One region of the Desulfovibrio ferrophilus genome, then DNA from elsewhere that is predicted to be linked to it. Evidence: predicted binding sites of a transcription regulator. Region 1 holds the regulator's gene; each other region holds the start of a gene.
What was found. The regulator sigma-54, encoded in region 1, starts transcription at its own class of promoters, with help from an activator protein. The targets are predictions, from matches to a motif close to CTGGCACGGNNNNTGCTT.
Positions count from the first base shown of each region.

Region 2: a site for sigma-54 is predicted at 2,281-2,298, ahead of EL361_RS06975 (Flp family type IVb pilin). Genes of this name have one in related genera too.
Region 3: a site for sigma-54 is predicted at 2,614-2,631, ahead of EL361_RS06220 (NifB/NifX family molybdenum-iron cluster-binding protein). Genes of this name have one in related genera too.
Region 4: a site for sigma-54 is predicted at 2,834-2,851, ahead of EL361_RS06460 (DNA-binding transcriptional response regulator). Genes of this name have one in related genera too.

Region 1 is NZ_AP017378.1:910,380-914,849, reverse strand. Features, by position in the region: gene EL361_RS04270 (PTS sugar transporter subunit IIA) at 1-366, opposite strand, end outside; gene hpf (ribosome hibernation-promoting factor, HPF/YfiA family) at 371-907, opposite strand; gene rpoN (RNA polymerase factor sigma-54) at 1,008-2,465, opposite strand; gene lptB (LPS export ABC transporter ATP-binding protein) at 2,678-3,400, opposite strand; gene EL361_RS04250 (LptA/OstA family protein) at 3,400-3,999, opposite strand; gene lptC (LPS export ABC transporter periplasmic protein LptC) at 3,996-4,470, opposite strand, start outside.
Region 2 is NZ_AP017378.1:1,495,130-1,499,599, forward strand. Features, by position in the region: gene EL361_RS06965 (DJ-1/PfpI family protein) at 1-326, shown strand, start outside; gene EL361_RS06970 (sigma-54-dependent transcriptional regulator) at 476-1,858, shown strand; gene EL361_RS06975 (Flp family type IVb pilin) at 2,379-2,543, shown strand; gene EL361_RS06980 (A24 family peptidase) at 2,697-3,248, shown strand; gene cpaB (Flp pilus assembly protein CpaB) at 3,261-4,085, shown strand; gene EL361_RS06990 (type II and III secretion system protein family protein) at 4,078-4,470, shown strand, end outside.
Region 3 is NZ_AP017378.1:1,334,888-1,339,357, forward strand. Features, by position in the region: gene rfaD (ADP-glyceromanno-heptose 6-epimerase) at 1-130, opposite strand, end outside; gene hisH (imidazole glycerol phosphate synthase subunit HisH) at 389-1,033, shown strand; gene hisF (imidazole glycerol phosphate synthase subunit HisF) at 1,023-1,802, shown strand; gene EL361_RS06215 (MOSC domain-containing protein) at 2,027-2,461, shown strand; gene EL361_RS06220 (NifB/NifX family molybdenum-iron cluster-binding protein) at 2,673-3,230, shown strand; gene moaC (cyclic pyranopterin monophosphate synthase MoaC) at 3,368-3,847, opposite strand; gene dnaJ (molecular chaperone DnaJ) at 3,850-4,470, opposite strand, start outside.
Region 4 is NZ_AP017378.1:1,380,863-1,385,332, forward strand. Features, by position in the region: gene EL361_RS06440 (L-threonylcarbamoyladenylate synthase) at 1-122, opposite strand, end outside; gene EL361_RS06445 (TrmH family RNA methyltransferase) at 119-718, opposite strand; gene EL361_RS06450 (sigma-54 interaction domain-containing protein) at 918-2,345, shown strand; gene EL361_RS06455 (NifB/NifX family molybdenum-iron cluster-binding protein) at 2,349-2,693, shown strand; gene EL361_RS06460 (DNA-binding transcriptional response regulator) at 2,941-3,327, shown strand; gene EL361_RS06465 (hypothetical protein) at 3,399-3,944, shown strand; gene EL361_RS06470 (SLC13 family permease) at 3,991-4,470, shown strand, end outside.

The sequences.
Region 1 (4,470 bases):
GCGTGAGATATGGGCCAGGACACGCAGATGCATGCCTGCCACCTGTTCTGGAGCCAAAACCAGGAAAAAAATATGACAAGGCTTTTGGTCCAGGGCTTCGTATTCGACGCCCCCCGCGCTGCGGCCAACAACCACGACAATATTTTCCAGGTTATCCAACTTGCCGTGAGGAATGGCAATACCATCCCCAATACCAGTTGTGCCCAGAGTCTCGCGTTCGGTCAGGACCTCAATTGCCGTGTCCCGATCCAGTTCCGGCAGTTTATCCACTGCCGCCGCCACAAGCTCGGCCAGGACCTGTTTCTTGGTCCCGGCCTTGAGCTTGGGCAGAATTAAATCCCTATCCAGCAAATCTCCGAGCTTCATTTACTTACATCCCAGGGTCAATCAGTCCATAATCTCCGTTCTTACGGAGGTAGATCACATTGATTCGTTCGGATTCTGCATTATGAAAGACCAGGAACTCATAGCCCAGGGAATCCAGCTGCAGGGCGGCTTCTTCCACGGCCATGGGCTTGGGTTCATAGGAGTCACTTTCCTCAATGGTAGGAACGCGCTCTCCGGCGGCAGAATCAGCAAAGCTGATAACGTCCATGCGGACTGAGCCTCTCGCCTGACGACGATCCTTGGCCTTTTCGCGAGTCTTGCGGACCTGAGCATCAAGCTTATCCAGAACCAGGTCAACGGTGGAGTACATGTCTTCAGATTCTTCAACCGCCGAGATGTGCAATTCATCACCGGTGAATACGACGTCCGCCTTATGCCGGAACTTGTCGACCGAAAGATTGACCTGAAGCAGGGCATTCTCGGTCCTGTCGTACTTGAACAGCTTTTCAAATCGGGTGGAGGCGTAATTCCTCAGATGGTCGGACGGTTCAAAGTTCTTGAAGTTGTACTTGATTTGCATAGGCGTCCTCCTAACTTAAGCTGTGGAACCGGGAATCCCAGTCACTTCCAGTGTAGGATGAATCCAACGCAAAATAAAGGGCTTTGCACCATTGTGCCCGCTAAAAAATCTGCTTGCGCTTGGACGAGGAAAGAATGCCCAACGCACTCCGATACTTGGCAACCGTACGGCGGGCAATGTTGACCTGAAGTTCGCCTTTGAGCATTTCGGCGATTTTCTCGTCTGACAAGGGCTTGCGGGGATTTTCGCTTCCGATATAGCCCTTGATCATGGCCTTGACGGATTCGCTACCCACCTGAGAGCCATCATCCAACCCCAAAGCACTATTGAAGAAAAATTTAAGCTCGTGCACACCGTGAGGAGTAGAGACGTACTTGCTGGTGGTGATGCGACTGATGGTGGATTCATGCATCTCTATATCGTCCGCAACATCCTTCAGGATCAGCGGCTTCAGTTTCTTCACCCCGTGGCGGAAAAACTCTTCCTGAAACCTGACGATACTCTCCATGACCTTGTAGAGCGTCCGCTGGCGCTGATACAGGCTCTTCATCAGCCAGACTGCAGAACGCATCCTGTCCTGCATGTATTCTTTATCTTTGGAGTTTGTGGTCTTGACGGAATCCACATAATAGGGGCTGACCTGCAATCGGGGGAGTCCTTCTTCATTCAGGACGATAACGAATTCACCATCGTATTCGTAGACGAACACGTCCGGGCTCACATACTGCGGCTCGCTCCCGGCAAAAGACGATCCGGGCATGGGGTCCAAGGTCTGAATAACATCCAGATATTCCTTGAGTTCTTCCATTGAAATCTTGAATTTGCGGGCAATAGGCTTGTAGCGGCGCTTCTCCAGATCCTCAAGATGCTCGGAAACCAGCGAGACAAGAATGGGGTCATCCATATTATAGGCATCCAGCTGCACCAGTAGGCATTCACGCGGATCGCGTGCGGCAACACCCAAGGGGTCAAAACGCTGCATGCGCAGAATAACGGACTCCACCTCGGCAGAGGTCGCCTGCACAGACACAGGCATATGCTCCAACTGATCTGCAATTTCTTCGGCAGTGGCTCTCAGATACCCAAGCCCATCGAGATTACCGATAATCTGCTCACCAATTTGAACATCCAGCTCAGAGGCACCGGAAAGCCTGAGCTGCCAATCAAGGTGACTCTCAAGGGAAGGCTTGGCAGACAGACGGGCCTCAAAGGACATGCCCTCTTCCGGTGTCTCGTACTCACGTCCCACCGCCTGCTTGGCCGTGGATGAAAACTCGCCCAGATAGCTTTCCCACTCAGCCGTCTTGGCCAGGTCCTGTTCAACGGATTCGTCGTTGTAAGTCTCTTCCTTGGTCGGTGCGGCCTGCTCCTCTGCAGGGCGTTCCACAGCCTCTTCCTCGGGCTTCTCCTCCAGCAGCGGATTCTCAAGCAACTCCTGCTGGACCATGTCCAACAATTCAAAACGTGACAGTTGCAACAGCTTGATCGCTTGCTGCAGCTGTGGCGTCATGACCAACTGCTGTGAAAGTTTGAGCTGCTGCCTGAGTTCCAATCCCATAATATAATCGCTTGTTGGAGGGTAGAGAGGTCGAGAATCCGGTCAATACCGGTGAGATCTATGGCAATGCACCGTTATCCATAACAAAAAAAGTGGCATTCCTCCTGGCACGCCCATTTAGAGCGCATCAAGACAATGCCACAGACACGATAGCCTTGCAATAGAAATGGCAAGGTTTTTGTATAGGGAGAAAGATCTATTAGGACAGGCTGTTAAAGACAGAAACCTTCGCCAAGATACACTCTTCTGGCCTTTGGATCATCTATAATTTCCTGGGGAGTACCCGACAGAATGATCCGCCCTTCATAGACCAGATAGGCCCGATCACAGATGCGCAAAGTCTCGCGCACATTGTGGTCGGATATCAGAACGCCAATGCCCTTTTCCTTCAGACCACGCACGATCCCCTGGATATCATCCACGGCAATGGGATCAATACCGGCAAAGGGCTCATCCAGCAGCATGAACTTGGGATCAAGGATCAACGCCCGAGCGATCTCCAAGCGACGGCGCTCGCCACCGGAAAGATGCATGGCCTTCTGATCGGCCAATTTGGTGATGCCCAATTCATTCAGCAGATGATCGGCCTTGGCCCTTTGTTCCTTATGAGACAGGCCCGTGTGCTCCAGGATGATCTCCAGGTTCTGACGCACCGAGAGCTTGCGGAAGACTGAGCTTTCCTGAGGCAGATAGGACAGGCCCAGTCGGGCCCGGTCATGCAAAGGCAGAGAGGCCAGCTCGGTTTCATCCAGACGAACGCACCCGCCGTTGGGCTTGATGATGCCCACCAGCATGTAGAAGGTCGTCGTCTTGCCCGCGCCGTTGGGACCAAGCAGCCCCACCACTTCGCCCTGTTTCACTGAAAGTCCGATGTCGTGCACGACCTCGCGCTGGCCGTAACGCTTGCAAAGGTCTTCTGCCAGGAGCACTGCCATTACTGAGTCTCCCCGTTGGAAGCAGGAACTTCAGGCTGTGCGTCATCTGCTGCGGGCTTGGTCTCAGCAGCAGGTTTGCCTGCGTCCTTAGGCGTAAAGAAGATGGCTTCCACCTGGGTGTTGCCAGTCCCTTCGACCTCGCTGCGGTTCTCCTTCAGATAGAGACGAATGATCTTGCCCTGAATGGTGTTCTTGCCATCGACAAGGCGCGGCCACTCTTCCATCACAAGCAGATCCTTCTCCACCATATAGGTGGCCTTGCCGCAGAAGCCTTCCTTGCCCTCGCGCAGCATTCGCACCTTCTTCAAAGCCACGATCTTCTCGATCTCGCCCGGATCACCACCCAAAGGCGCAGCAGCTGCACCAGCCTTCTTCGTGGTCTGCTTGAGATGCACAATCATCTTCTGGGACCAGATCTGCATGTCAGGCCGGGTGACATGCACGTTGCCCGTAAACGTCACCTGGCTTCCACCCGACTCGTAGACCATGCGGTCCGAGGTGATCTTGGTGGGAATCTTGTCGTCCTTGGCAAAGGCAATGGAGGCAAACAGCCCGGTCAGAACCAAGGCCATGAGAATGAAATATGCTACGCGCTTCACTGTTGGCGCTCCTTTGCCGGGACAGCGGTCTGCTCAGACCAGAGCAGACTCGTGACGCCACCATCGGCTTTGATGTCGTTGGTCTTCATATCCATAATCAGGTGCGGGGCAGTCATCATCATCTCACCCTGCTTCATGCGAACATTACCGGTCAAGTCGATGTCTCGCGTCTCACCGCTGTAGAACAGATGATCGGCATACACCGTCGTCGGTCCCGACACAATCACCACGTCCGGCCACAGGCGGGCATCCCCGGAAGACTGTTCGACCTCGCCTTCCGTAGCGGTAACATTGACCTCCGAACCGTCCTGCTCCTGGTAGTAGATGACACGCGGGTTGTCCAACCTGACAAGCTGTTCATCCTTGAGATAATTGGCCTTGTCAGCCACAAGACGCCAGCTGGCCTTGCCTTCGGAGCCCTGTGACAACTCAACCTGTTGCAAGGCCACGTCCACATCAAGTTCCTGAGCC
Region 2 (4,470 bases), 580 kb from region 1:
ATGACGGCGTGGTTGTCATTGGCGGGAATGGAATCAAAAAAGAATGGAAGAATGAAGACGCACACCGCATCCTGCGCGAAGCTCAGCAACAGGGCAAAATCATTGGCGCCATCTGCGCCGGCCCGGGAGTCCTCGCCTACGCCGGAGTCCTTGACGGCAAAAACGCCACAGCCCATCCTAAGAGCGGCGCAAGCTTCCCCATGAAGGATCATGGCTGCAGTTATACCAAGAAAAGTGTTGTGGTTGACGGAAACATCGTCACCGCTGATGGCCCCAAATCGGCCAAGGCCTTTGGAAAGGCACTGGTCGAGGTGCTGAGCAACTAGATCAGTACCACTCCGGTAAATTACCAAGGCCCTTCTCGAACAGGAGGGCCTTTTTTTCAGCCTTGCTCTTCTCCATCCCGCTCCTCTAGGGGAAAAGGCCTCTCAAGCCCCACATTGTCTAATTTTTTTAGATAGCATACATTGATTTCATGCAGGCCAATATATTGCTCATAGAAGACGATGCAGCCTTCCGAGGCATGATTGAGGAAGCCCTTAAAGCACGAAACTACGAGGTGTCCGCCGCCGGGCGTGCCGAGGATGGAATCAGCATTGCCGGGAGTGGAGCCTTTGATCTGATCCTGACAGACGTCAAATTACCGGGCATGTCCGGTGTTGAGGCCATCCCCAAGCTCAAGGAAGCGGCCCCGGACGCTGACATCATTGTCATGACGGCCTACTCCGCCAAGGAAACAGCAGTGGAAGCCGTGCGCCAGGGAGCCTACGATTTCTTCTCAAAACCTTTCAGCCTGTCCGAGCTGGACGTGGTTATCCGCCGCGCGCTGGACAAACGCCGCCTGCAAAATGAAGTTGTGGCTCTACGTGAAACCTTACGTAGCGAAGGCCCTTCCATGCGAATCCTTGGGGATTCGCACCCCATGCGCGAGGTCAAGGCGCTGGTCGAACGCATCGCCCCGCTGGACACCACTGTTCTTGTCATCGGTGAATCCGGCACAGGTAAGGAATTGATTTCAGACACCATCCGAGCCTTGTCCGGGCGTTCATCGGGTCCATTTGTCAAGGTCAACTGCGCCGCCATCCCTGAGCACCTGTTTGAAAATGAACTATTCGGCCATGAAAAAGGCGCATTCACCGGAGCCTCCAATGCTCAGCCCGGAAAATTCGAGCTGGCACACGGTGGGACCATCATGCTTGATGAAATCGGCGACATGCCACTCCCCATCCAGCCCAAGCTCCTACGTGCCGTTGAGCAGAAGCAGGTTGAGCGCCTTGGCGCACGTCGTCCCGTAGATGTTGATGTACGCATCATCGCAGCAACCAACCAGAACCTGCAAGAACGTGTTCGGGACAAAGCCTTCCGCGAAGACCTCTATTACAGATTGAGTATTGCAGTGGTTGAACTGCCCCCTCTTCGGCAACGCAAAAGCGACATCCCACTCCTTGCCCAGCACTTCATCAAGAGAATCAATGCCACCATCGGCCTGCCCGTAAAATCGGCATCCCCCGACGCCCTGGCCGCCCTGAAGAAACAGGATTGGCCGGGCAACGTCCGCCAGTTGGCCAACACCCTTGAGCGTGCGGCCATACATGCGGGCTCAGACATCATCAGTGCCCAGGATATTGCGTCTGCCCTTGGTGGCCCCAAACCTACCATGGCAGACGGTGATGATATCGACCAAGGAGCTATCGATCTGCGCACCACCATGCGTGAAGTGGAACGCAACTTGATCGTGGGTGCTTTGACCAGGGCCGGAGGTCTGCAGACCGAAGCAGCCACCCTGCTGGGACTGACCCCCAAGAACCTCTGGGCAAAAATCAAGAAGCACGGCATCGATCCCAAAGCCCCGCACTGATTCAAGCACAAGCCTTCTCCACCTTTCTCAACTCGCCCTCCCCATCGAAATCTATTTTTTATAGATCAGATGCATGATCTCAAAAACTTGCTGATTACGCCCATGGCTTGGGAGCTTTCCCCTGTTCACAGATAAACTTCCACTATGATTTCTCCCACAAACTTCTCCCACCCGCCCCCAGTCTATTTTTTTTAGATAAAGCATCACTCTTAATATTACTTGAATAATTAAAGACACTTACTTAAGCCAACCCTTCGCTCTTCGACCAAATCAAATCTCATTTTTTTAGATTTCAGCCCATCTAAGGGCATCGGAGTTTGCCCCCGCCAGACAAGGCTCCAGAGTTTTGTGGTTTTTTATTACCCATAATTACAGCAGTTTAGAGATTAAATTATTCAACTATAGCCCTACTAAAACACTTCGTGGCACACGCCTTGCCTTGTGGAGTTCATCAACGGCAAAGGATCCATCCCCAAGCCATAACAAGAATCGGGAACTTTCTAACATGAGGAGAAGAACCATGAAGACCTTGATGAACCTTATCCGTAACGAAGAAGGCGTCACCGCTCTCGAATACGGCATGATTGCCGCCCTGATCGCCGCTGTTATCGCCGCTACCGTCGGCCTGCTTGGCACCGGCATCAACACCGCTTTCCAAACCGTGCTGACCGCCATTGGCGGCTAAGTACACGCATCCACACCTTGCGCGGGACACAATTTATGCGCTTTTTCCCCAGCGCAGAGCGGACGGAGCCGGATTTCCCCTCATCCCCCCCGGCTCCGTCTGCATCCCGGGCAACCCCCACCCCCGGGCGTCCCGCCTCCAAAGGAGAATCTCATGGACGCCCTGCACTACATCATCCTCACCTTCATCCTCCTGATCGCGACGGTCACTGACCTGCGTGAACGAAGGATACCTAACAAGCTGACGTATCCCGCCATGCTGCTGGCCCTATGCTGGCACTACGTGATGACCGGCGCTGACGGTCTCGTCTTTGCCTCCATCGGCCTTGCTGCGGGTTTCGGCACCATGCTCATCCCCTTCCTGATGGGATACATGGGCGCCGGAGACGTCAAGCTCATGGCCGTCGCTGGAGCCTTTCTGGGCCCCGCTGGCGCGCTCAAGGCATTTCTGTTTACCAGCCTCGTTGGCGGTGTCTACGCCGTGGCCGTTGTTGCCTGGCGCTCTCCCCTGACCACGATGCTGGCCTCTGCCATGAAGGACTCAAAGGGACTGCTGGCTGGCGCTGGCACCTGGGTTCAGAATCTTCAAGGCAGATCGCAGGGCGTTCCCCAACTCGCATACGGAGCCGCCATCGCGGCCGGAACCATCATTTCCGTAATCAGTGATTACGGGATGAATGCTTTTGTTCCGGTCTGGTGGGCATAGGAGGACAACGCCATGCGTAAGACCGCAGTTATCCAAATCGTTATCGCCCTGGTCCTGTCGCTGATCGCCGGTGTGCTCGTCTTCAAGTGGATGAACGCCCGTCTGGGCGCAAAGCAACAGGAAGACGCAAGCTCGCAAGTCACGATCATCGTTGCCGCAAAGGACATTGCCAAGGGTGAAAAGCTCACTGAAGAATTACTCAAGCAAGCCAGATTCCTGAAGGAAAATGCTCCCTCAGGAACATATGCCGAAGTCGAATCCCTGACCAACCGCGTTGCGGCTTTCCCCATTGGCGAAGGCGAGGCCATCACAGCCTCACGCCTTGTCAGTGACGAAGCCTTCTCGGGTGTCAGCACCCTGATCGCCCCGGGCAAGCGCGCCGTGGCCGTCAAGGGCAACAAGGTTTTGGGACTGTCCGGATTCATTCGCCCCGGCAATCACGTGGATGTGCTGGTGACCATGGATATCCAGGACAAGAACAAGGATGAATACTCCTTCTCCAAGACCGTGCTTGAAGACATCAAGGTCATCGCCACGGGCACCGAACTGGAGCCCGAGGGCGACGACGGCGAAACCTCATCCATGGACACATACACCCTGGAACTGAGTAGCGAAGAAAGTGAAAAGCTTGCTCTGGCCGCCTCCAGAGGGACTCTGCATTTTGCTCTGCGCAATCCCGCAGACGTCAAGGACGTTCGCACCGAAGGCATCGATGTTCCCAAGCTGATGTCATCGCTCAAGCAACCCAAAGGCAAGAGCGGCAAGCCCAAGTATGTGGGAGTGGAAGTCATCACCGGCACCAGCCGCAAGACAGTGAGGTTTGCACGTCATGACTAGTAGCAACATCGTCCGCAAGACGGTCTTGCTGACCGTCGCATTCCTGACCCTGTCCTGCACCGGTGCTGTTGCGGGCACGAATTTCGCGACCGAATCCATTGAACTGACCAAGAGCAAGTCCATGGTCCTGAACAGTCAGATTCCCATCAAGCGGCTGTCCGTGGCTGACCCGGAAATTGCCGAAATCCTGTTGCTCTCGCCCAATCAGATCTACCTCACGGGCAAGGCACCCGGCGCCACCAACCTGACCCTGTGGGGTCATGACGGTCGTGTCTCGCACATCTACGACATCTCCGTGACCCCGGACATTGCTCAACTAAAGCAGATGCTGCACCGCGTGCTCCCCGATGAGCGCAACCTGAAGGTCATGGCCGCCGGTGAATCC
Region 3 (4,470 bases), 420 kb from region 1:
TGACGAGATTCTTCCATTTCTCGGTCTCGCCCAGGTTATCCACGATGATGACATCGTCGATACCCATCTCATTCAGCTTCCAGACAAAAGCGCTGCCGATGAATCCAGCTCCGCCGGTAACAATATGCATACGTTCTCCTGTGGTCAGTAAATGTCTCGTATAAGGTCCGGGCTTAGCCGGAACGGCCCCGTCATACACCGCAGTCGTCCGAAGGGCAACGCACCGGGATACGGTACCTTCCATGAGACATGCTCTTGTACAAGTCGACTTCCGCTCACAATCACACCGACGGCATCGCATCAACTCAGAAGGACAAACAATCGATTTTCACTTGTGTCCAAGCCCAATATTTACTAATTCGGCAGGTCTCACCATAGGAGAAGGAACATGCTTGCAATTCTCGACTATAAGGCTGGCAACCAGACCTCGGTCCGGCGAGCCCTTGATAATCTGTCCATCCCCTGCCGCATCACGGCAGACGCCGAAGCCATTGCCAGGGCCGACGGAATCATCTTCCCGGGCGTGGGCGCTGCGGGACAGGCCATGGGCAATCTGACCTCTACGGGACTGAACGAAGTCCTGGCCGAACAGGTCGCCGCAGGCAAACCCCTACTGGGGATTTGCGTGGGTTGCCAGATCATGTTGGATTACAGCCCGGAAAACGACACCAAGACACTGGGCATCGTCCCCGGTGAATGCCGACTGTTCAACCCTGGTTGGCTCGATGAAGACGGCCACCCCATCCGTGTTCCCCATATGGGCTGGAATAAAGTCGCCCTCAATCATCCCGAGGAACGACTGTTCCGTGGCATCGACCCCAATTCTGAATTCTATTTCGTCCACAGCTACTACCCGGCACCGGCCGAAGAATACATGCTGGGCATGACCACCTATGGCGCAGAGTTCTGCTCATTCCATGGCCGCGAAGGCTTGTGGGCCGTACAGTTCCACCCTGAGAAGAGTGGTCGACCAGGTCTGGCACTGCTATCCAACTTCGCCCAGTACTGCAAGGAGGTGCGTGATGCTCAGTAAAAGAATCATCCCCTGCCTCGACGTGCGCGATGGCCGCCTCACCAAGGGCATTAAATTCAAGGATAATGTCGATATCGGCGACCCGGTGGAAACTGCTCGCGTCTACTATGAGGAAGGCGCGGATGAGTTGGTCTTCTACGACATCACCGCCTCCCACGAACATCGCGGCATCATGCTGAACGTGGTGGAGGAAGTAGCTAAACAGATCTTCATTCCGTTCTCCGTAGGTGGCGGCATCAATTCCCTCGAGGAAATGCGGGCCGTGCTCCTGGCCGGAGCCGAAAAGGTCTCCCTGAACTCACCTGCCGTAAAAAATCCGGACCTGATCAGCCAGGGTGCAGCCGCTTTCGGTTCCCAGGCTGTGGTCGTGGGCATGGACGTGCTGGCCGTCGACAAATCAGAGGCCTGCCCCTCCGGCTACGAAATCGTAATCCACGGTGGTCGCAAGCGCATGGGCATGGATGCACTGGAATGGGCAAAGACGGTTGAAGCCCTCGGGGCCGGTGAAATCTGCCTCAACTCCATTGATGCCGACGGCACCAAGGATGGCTACGAACTCAATCTGACCCGAATGATCTCCGAGGCCGTCTCCATCCCGATCATTGCATCGGGTGGCGCAGGCAATCCGGACCACATGGCTGATGCCTGCCTGGAAGGGAAAGCCTCGGCGGCTCTCATCGCCTCCATCGTTCATTACGGCGAGTATTCCATCAAGGATTGTAAAGACGTAATGAAAAAGCGAGGAGTGAAGGTCCGCGAAATCTGGTAGCCCTACATTCTTCTTCCCGCCAATCGGGAGCACTTCTCTTTCAACACAACAAAGCCTTCGCCAAACGACGAGGGCTTTGTCTTTTTCCAATTCAAACGCCATGTCCCCGATCGTGTTTTTATCATGTGCTAAAGTCTGACCAAGTCTCCCGCACTTGATCCCGATTGAAATTATCGGATATAGTTTCCTCGCAACTTAATCCGAGTGACACATCTGGAGAAACCATGGGTACCATCCACGCCGTATGCACCAGCACAGTCAAGCACCAGAAAAAGGAAACCGTCGACAAGGCTCTCCTTCAGGCAGGAATTGGCATGGTGGGCGACGCCCATGCCGGGAGCGAACGCCAAGTCAGCCTGCTTGCCTTGGAAGGCATCCAGCGCATGCAGGAGAAAATGCCAGAACTGGTTCCAGGGGATTTTGCCGAAAACCTGACTACGACAGGACTTCCGCTGGAATTGCTGAAGGTTGGGACAAAGCTCAGAATCGGACCGGACATCCGCCTTGAGATCACTCAAATCGGGAAGAAGTGCCACAGCAAATGCAACATTCACAAGACTGTGGGATATTGCATCATGCCCAACGAGGGAATCTTCGCCAAAGTCGTCGTTGGAGGCATGGTCAAACCTGGTGACTCCGTCGATATCACCGGGAGTTGAGTTCCCGACAACACCAGCTTTTTCCATAAGTACAACTCCACAGCAGGTAAGGGCGCATAGTTCGCCCTTACCTGCTCTTTTTTGGGCGAAATCTTATTCCACGAGCTGAAGACAATCTAACTCATTATACTGATATTATTAAGAATCACTTTCTTGCATGGTCCTTGCTGTGTTTTGAATAGAACAAAACAACAAAAAGGAGGATACCGCCATGAAGATTGCCGTCAGCAGCACGGGAAACACGCTCGACAGCGCCATGGACAATCGCTTTGGCCGTGCGGTCATGTTTATCATCTACGACACGGAAACCGAGCAATTTACAATTATGGACAACTCAAACAACTCTGCTCTTGGCCAGGGAGCCGGCATCCAAACGGCCCAGGCTGTTGCCGCAGCAGGGGCGACTCGTGTCGTCACCGGTCGCGTCGGGCCCAATGCCTTAGCAGCTTTGACTCAGGCTAAGATTGAAATCATGAGCGCAGCTCCCGGCACAGTAGCTCAGGCACTGGAACAGACCAAGAACGCAGAGTCTGGTGCGCAAACGACACCTCAACCCAATGCAGCAATGAGCATGGGCCAAGGCCGTGGCATGGGCCAAGGTCGTGGCATGGGTCGTGGCATGGGCCAAGGTCGTGGCATGGGCCAAGGTCGTGGCATGGGCCAAGGTCGTGGCATGGGCCAAGGTCGTGGCATGGGTCGTGGCATGGGCCAAGGTCGTGGCATGGGCCAAGGTCGTGGCATGGTTACGGGACGCGGTGGCCAAAACTAGTCCGACTTCACGACAGCTCTCTCACCGCCCCTATGTACACAAGCCAGAGGAGGCTTAATCAGCAAGTCTCAATAAACCAACGAAAAGGCCCACTCCAAACGGAGCGGGCCTTGATTTTTTATTCGAACTAAAGAGGCTTAGCGAGCTTCGTAGGTCCCGCTTTTACCACCACTTTTGTGCAGCAGACGACACCCCTCAATCACGATGTCCTTTTGCACGGCCTTGCACATGTCATAGACAGTGAGTGCTGCCACCTGAACAGCTGTCAGGGCCTCCATCTCAACACCGGTAGGACCGGCAGTACGAGATTCAGCCTCGATTCGCAAGGAGCAGGTTGCCTCGTCCGGTTCAAAACGGACATCCACGTAGGACAATGCCAACGGGTGACACATGGGAATCAGCTGATGCGTGCTCTTGGCAGCCAGAATACCGGCAACCTTGGCGGTCCCCAAGGCATCACCTTTGGGTAAAGCGCCTCCAACCAGAAGAGCATAGGTCTTACTCGAAAGCTTAACCCAAACCTCGGCAATGGCTACACGTCTGGTGGACGCCTTGTCTCCAACATCCACCATGCGAGCATTGCCTGAAGCGTCAATATGCGTCAGCTTGTCGCCCATTTTCAGTCTCCCATGGCCTTATCTTTAGCCCGCTTGAAAAAGCTCTTGGCCTTGTTCTTCAGCTTCTTGTCCTCCAGCTTCCAGAACTCTTCAAGGAGTTCCTCCTGACGCTTGGACAAACTCGTGGGAGTCGCCACAAGGACCTCTACCAGCAAATCGCCAGTACTCTGCCTATTGATAAAAGGCAGACCCAATCCACGAAGTTGGAAGACCTCGCCACTCTGGGTTCCCTTGGGAACGGACAGGGGGACGGGTTCATCCAGGGTGGGAACATCAACAGTGGCTCCAAGAGCCGCCTGCACCATATTGATTTCTACGGTGTGCACCAGATCCTGGCCCTGACGACGGAAGGTCTTGTCCTCATCCACGTAGATGACCACATACAGATCGCCTGAGGGGCCACCCAATTCGCCAGGTTCACCCTCACCGCGCAGACGCAGGCGCGAGCCGTTATCCACTCCCGCTGGAATGTTGACCTGCAGCTCGCGAGTCTCCTGAACAATGCCTTCACCCCGACACTTGGCACAGGGATTCTGGATTACTGTTCCACGGCCACGGCAAATCGGGCATGGAGTGGAGACTCGGAAGAATCCCTGGGCTTGCGTCACCTGCCCCGAACCGCC
Region 4 (4,470 bases), 470 kb from region 1:
ATGCGCGCTGCCGCGCCTGCATCCCTACCATCCGCTCCAACGGCATAAAGCGTCTCGGTGGGATAAACCAGGCAACCGCCCCTGGCCATAATGGCCGAGGCCTCGGCAAAGCTCAGGCTCATTTTGAGCACCACTCCTCAATCATGGCTTCAACCTCGTCGGCTCCATAGCTGGGACGATCATACATTCCCTTGACGTTTCGCTGGCGCCAGGCCTCGTACAGGATGACCGCAGCTGCCACGGATACGTTGAGACTTTGAACCATCCCCATCATGGGCACATAGATCTGATCCGGAACCAATGCATCCAATTCCGGGTCCACCCCACGGTGCTCATTGCCAAGCATAATAACGGTGGGCAGAGCCATATTCCATTCGGTCAAAGGCTTGGCTCGCTCCGAAAAACCAGTGGACAGAATCTGATAGCCCTGCTCACGCAATCCCCCCACCAACGAAGCAGCATCGGTATGACGCTGTTGCGAGACCCACTTCTTGGCGGAGGCCGATGATTTCTTGCCCAGATTCGGAAACGCGGTGTCGGTATAATACAGATCCACGGCATTGACGCCAAAGGCATCACAACTACGCAAAATGGCAGAGACATTATGCGGATCGTGCACATTGGCAACGAGCAATCGAAGATCTTTCTGGCGGCGTTCCACAACATGGCGAACGCGGGCCTTGCGGTTGTCTGTTCTGCACTGGGGGAGTTTCTTCATATCATTATCCTTCAGGTTTTACGTGGGGCCGTGAATACACTTTTTTTGTCGGGAAGCAAAATTCACCACACTCCGCGTCGTTTCAGGAGAGGAACTGCCCCCAAAGGATCATCGTAGAGAGCCCAAGCTTGACATGCCCCCCCGACTTCATGTCAATTTGTTCCATTCTGTTTCAAGACTGAAACATACCGAGACCATCATGCCCGACGCCATCTCCATAGTAGCCAGCCCCAGCGTTCAGGGGATTCTCAACTCGCCCATAGCATTTCAGCCATTGCTGGATGAAATCCCCATTGCCGTTGTCATTCTCGACAAGAACAGAAGAGTTGTCGCCATGAACCAGGCCGCCGAAGTCCTGACCGGACTCCCAGCCAAACGGGTCATGAACCTTCCCTGCCGACACGTCCTGCGGAGCAATGTCTGCGTCAAGAACTGCCCGCTGGTGTCCATTGATAACGATGGAGCGCCGGTGTGCGTAGAGGGTGATATCATCAATGTCGACCGACAGCGCATACCGGTCCGCATCACCGCCGCACGCATCCAGGGAATGGATGGCTCCACCCTGGGCTACATGGAAACCCTGGACAACATGAGCCTCATCCAGAATCTCGAACCCGAGAAACAAGCAGCCTTCGGATTTGCCGGCATCATTGCCCACAGCCCAAAAATGGAAAGCCTGTTTCAATTGATCCCCAGCGTTGCCCAGACCGATTCATCGGTACTCATCACTGGCGAAACCGGCACGGGCAAGGATCTTCTGGCTGATTCAATCCACCAGGCCTCGAGCCGAGCCAAAGGCCCCTTCGTCAAGGTCAACTGCGGCGCACTGCCCGAGACATTACTGGAAAGCGAACTCTTCGGGCACGTCAAAGGAGCTTTTACCGGTGCGGTGGAAAACAAGAGCGGCCGGTTCCGCCTGGCTCACAACGGCTCGCTGTTCCTGACAGAAATCGGCGATCTCCCCCTGGCCTTGCAGGTCAAACTCCTTTCCTTTCTGGACGACAAGACCTTCTACCCCATCGGAGCCTCAAAGCCAGCCAAGGTAGATGTGCGCATCATCGCCGCCACCCACCGCAATCTCGAAGAGATGGTCCGGGAGCGACGCTTCCGCGAAGATCTGCTTTTCCGACTGAATGTTGTCCGGATGCACCTGCCCCCCTTACGGGAACGCGGCGAGGACGCCGAATTGATCATGAATCATTTTCTCAACCGTTTTCGAACCACCTTCAAGAAAGGGGTCAAGATCTTCGATCCTCGGGCCAAAGACATGCTCCTTGACTATCACTACCCGGGAAACGTCCGAGAACTCCGCAATATCGTAGAATATGCGGTCAACGTCTGCGAAGACGAAACCATTACCGTGGATCACCTTCCGGCCTACCTGACCAACCCGGAGCGTTACGCCTCAGCCCCCCAACCAGCCAAAATCCCACAGCCACACACCGAAGCACGCCCCACAGACACACGCCCCCACGCCGCAAATTGGGAAGATGCCGAACGCGAGCTCATCATGGACGCCTTGGTACAGGCCAAGGGACGGCGAGGACAAGCCGCCGACACCTTGAACTGGGCACGTAGCACCCTGTGGCGCAAAATGAAGAAACACGGACTGGATGACAAAGGATAATCAATGAAAAAAGCACTCGTCACCCTGGACCTTGACCACGTTGCCTCCCGCTTCGATCTGACCGCAGAGGTCTGGATCGGACAGGTCGGACCGGATTCATCACCCAAAGGCAAAACGCTCGTTCTCTCCTCTGCCTCAGCGGATGAGTTGTGCAAACTGATACTCACTGAAAAAGCCGAAATTGTAGTCACCGGTGCCATTGAATACAAATTCTACGACTATCTGGAATGGAAAGGCGTCACCGTGTACGACTCCGTAGTGGGCCACCTGGATGCCGTAGTCGAAGCCCTGGATGCCGAGACACTCACACAGGGAGACATCCTCGACTTTGAAGCAAAGGCTCTATAATTCAGACAAACTGGATCCGCGCAACCCCATTCAAAACATTTTGAAACAAATCGAAACACACCTTTCGATTCAAAATGTTTCATTACGTCTCCACATCACCTTCTTGATCTTACCACCCCTGGAATCATTCATCTTTTTTCATGGCACGCTTTCTGCTCATAGAACGAAATGCTTGTGAAAATTTTGCCAATATGCTTTGGCAAAGAACCGTGCACGATTCATCTCGTGCCCAGGAGACAGATCGATCATGGCGTATACCGTCCTGTTCATCGCGCCGGAGGACAGCTTCCGACAACAGCTTTCGGTTCTGCTTGCTGCGCAGGGCTTACTCGTCACAGAGGAAGCAGATCCGGAGGAGGCCGTGCGGGTGCTGACGGATCATGGGGCTGACGTTGTTTTATATGCCACCGGAGAGTCACACGAAGACGATTTACGCCGAATCCAACGCATGCATGATGCCGCACCTAAAGCTGGAATCATTCTGCTTGAAAACGGAGGAAGCATTGATTTCGTCATGGAGGCCCGCAAGCGAGGCGTTTGGGACGACATCCTGATTCCCTTTGAATTGACCGAACTTCTGGAAAAAATCCGTGCCGCAGGAAAACGGGCCAGGCCCGAGGACAAGCAAGAGTAATTGCCCGGAGACGGCCAGCCAGAATCTGAACCGATTCGCTGCCGCCCGAAACGACTGGAGGAGGATGTTCAATGACTGTTTTGATCAAGGAGCTCATGATCCCCATTACGGAATACGTTTCCGTGGGACTGGAGAACTCCCTCTATGATTATTTCAAAATTCTTGATGATGACAAGGTCACCAAAGACAAGGGACACTCACATCGTGACGCCCTGGTATTTGACGACAACGGCACTATTATGGGTAAAGTCACCATGATGGATGTCTTCCTTGCTCTGGAACCTGGATACAAAAGCCTGCTCGATTCACTTTCGCCAGGTTCCATTCTGACCCCAGAGTACATGGCCAACCAATTCAAGGAAAACGACATCTGGGGCGAGCCTCTGGATAATTATTGTCAAAAGGCCGCAATGCTGAAAATCAAAGATATCATGCATGAGCCTAAAGAAGATGAATATGTCGAAGCCGACAGATCTATTGGCTCGGCTTTGAATCGCTATGTCGCCGGCATCCATCAGCCACTTCTTGTCCGCGAAGGCGGCAAGGTCGTTGGCGTCCTGCGTTACGGCGATGTATTCGGCAAGATCAAAGAACTGACCCTGGCCTGCAGCATATAGCCAAGCCACTGTTTCAAACCGACAAAGACGGAAGGTAAATTTTATCATGACTGCCGCAACCAAGACCGCCGAATCCTTCGACTGGAAACGGCTTATCTTCATGCTGCTAGGCGTGGGCCTCTTCACGATTGTCTATTATTCACCCGCCTGGCCCGATGCTGTGGACCCCCAGGGCCAGCATTTCCTCCTCTCACGAGAAGGCAAAGGCGCACTCGCCGTATTCCTGCTCGCAGGCACATGGTGGGTATTCGAAGTCGTCCCCATTGGTGTGACCTCACTGATGATCGGCATCCTGCAGGCCATGTTCCTGATCCGCCCGGCCAAGGCCGCGTTCAAGGATTTCATGGACCCATCCGTAATGTTCATCTTCGCCTCTCTGGTCATCGGCACCGTGTTTACCAAGACCGGTCTGACCAAGAGACTTGCCTACAAGATGCTGGACATCGTGGGCGAACGAACATCCATGATCTATCTGGGCAGCTTCGTGGTTTGTGCCGCACTGACCCACATCATGGCCCACACCGCA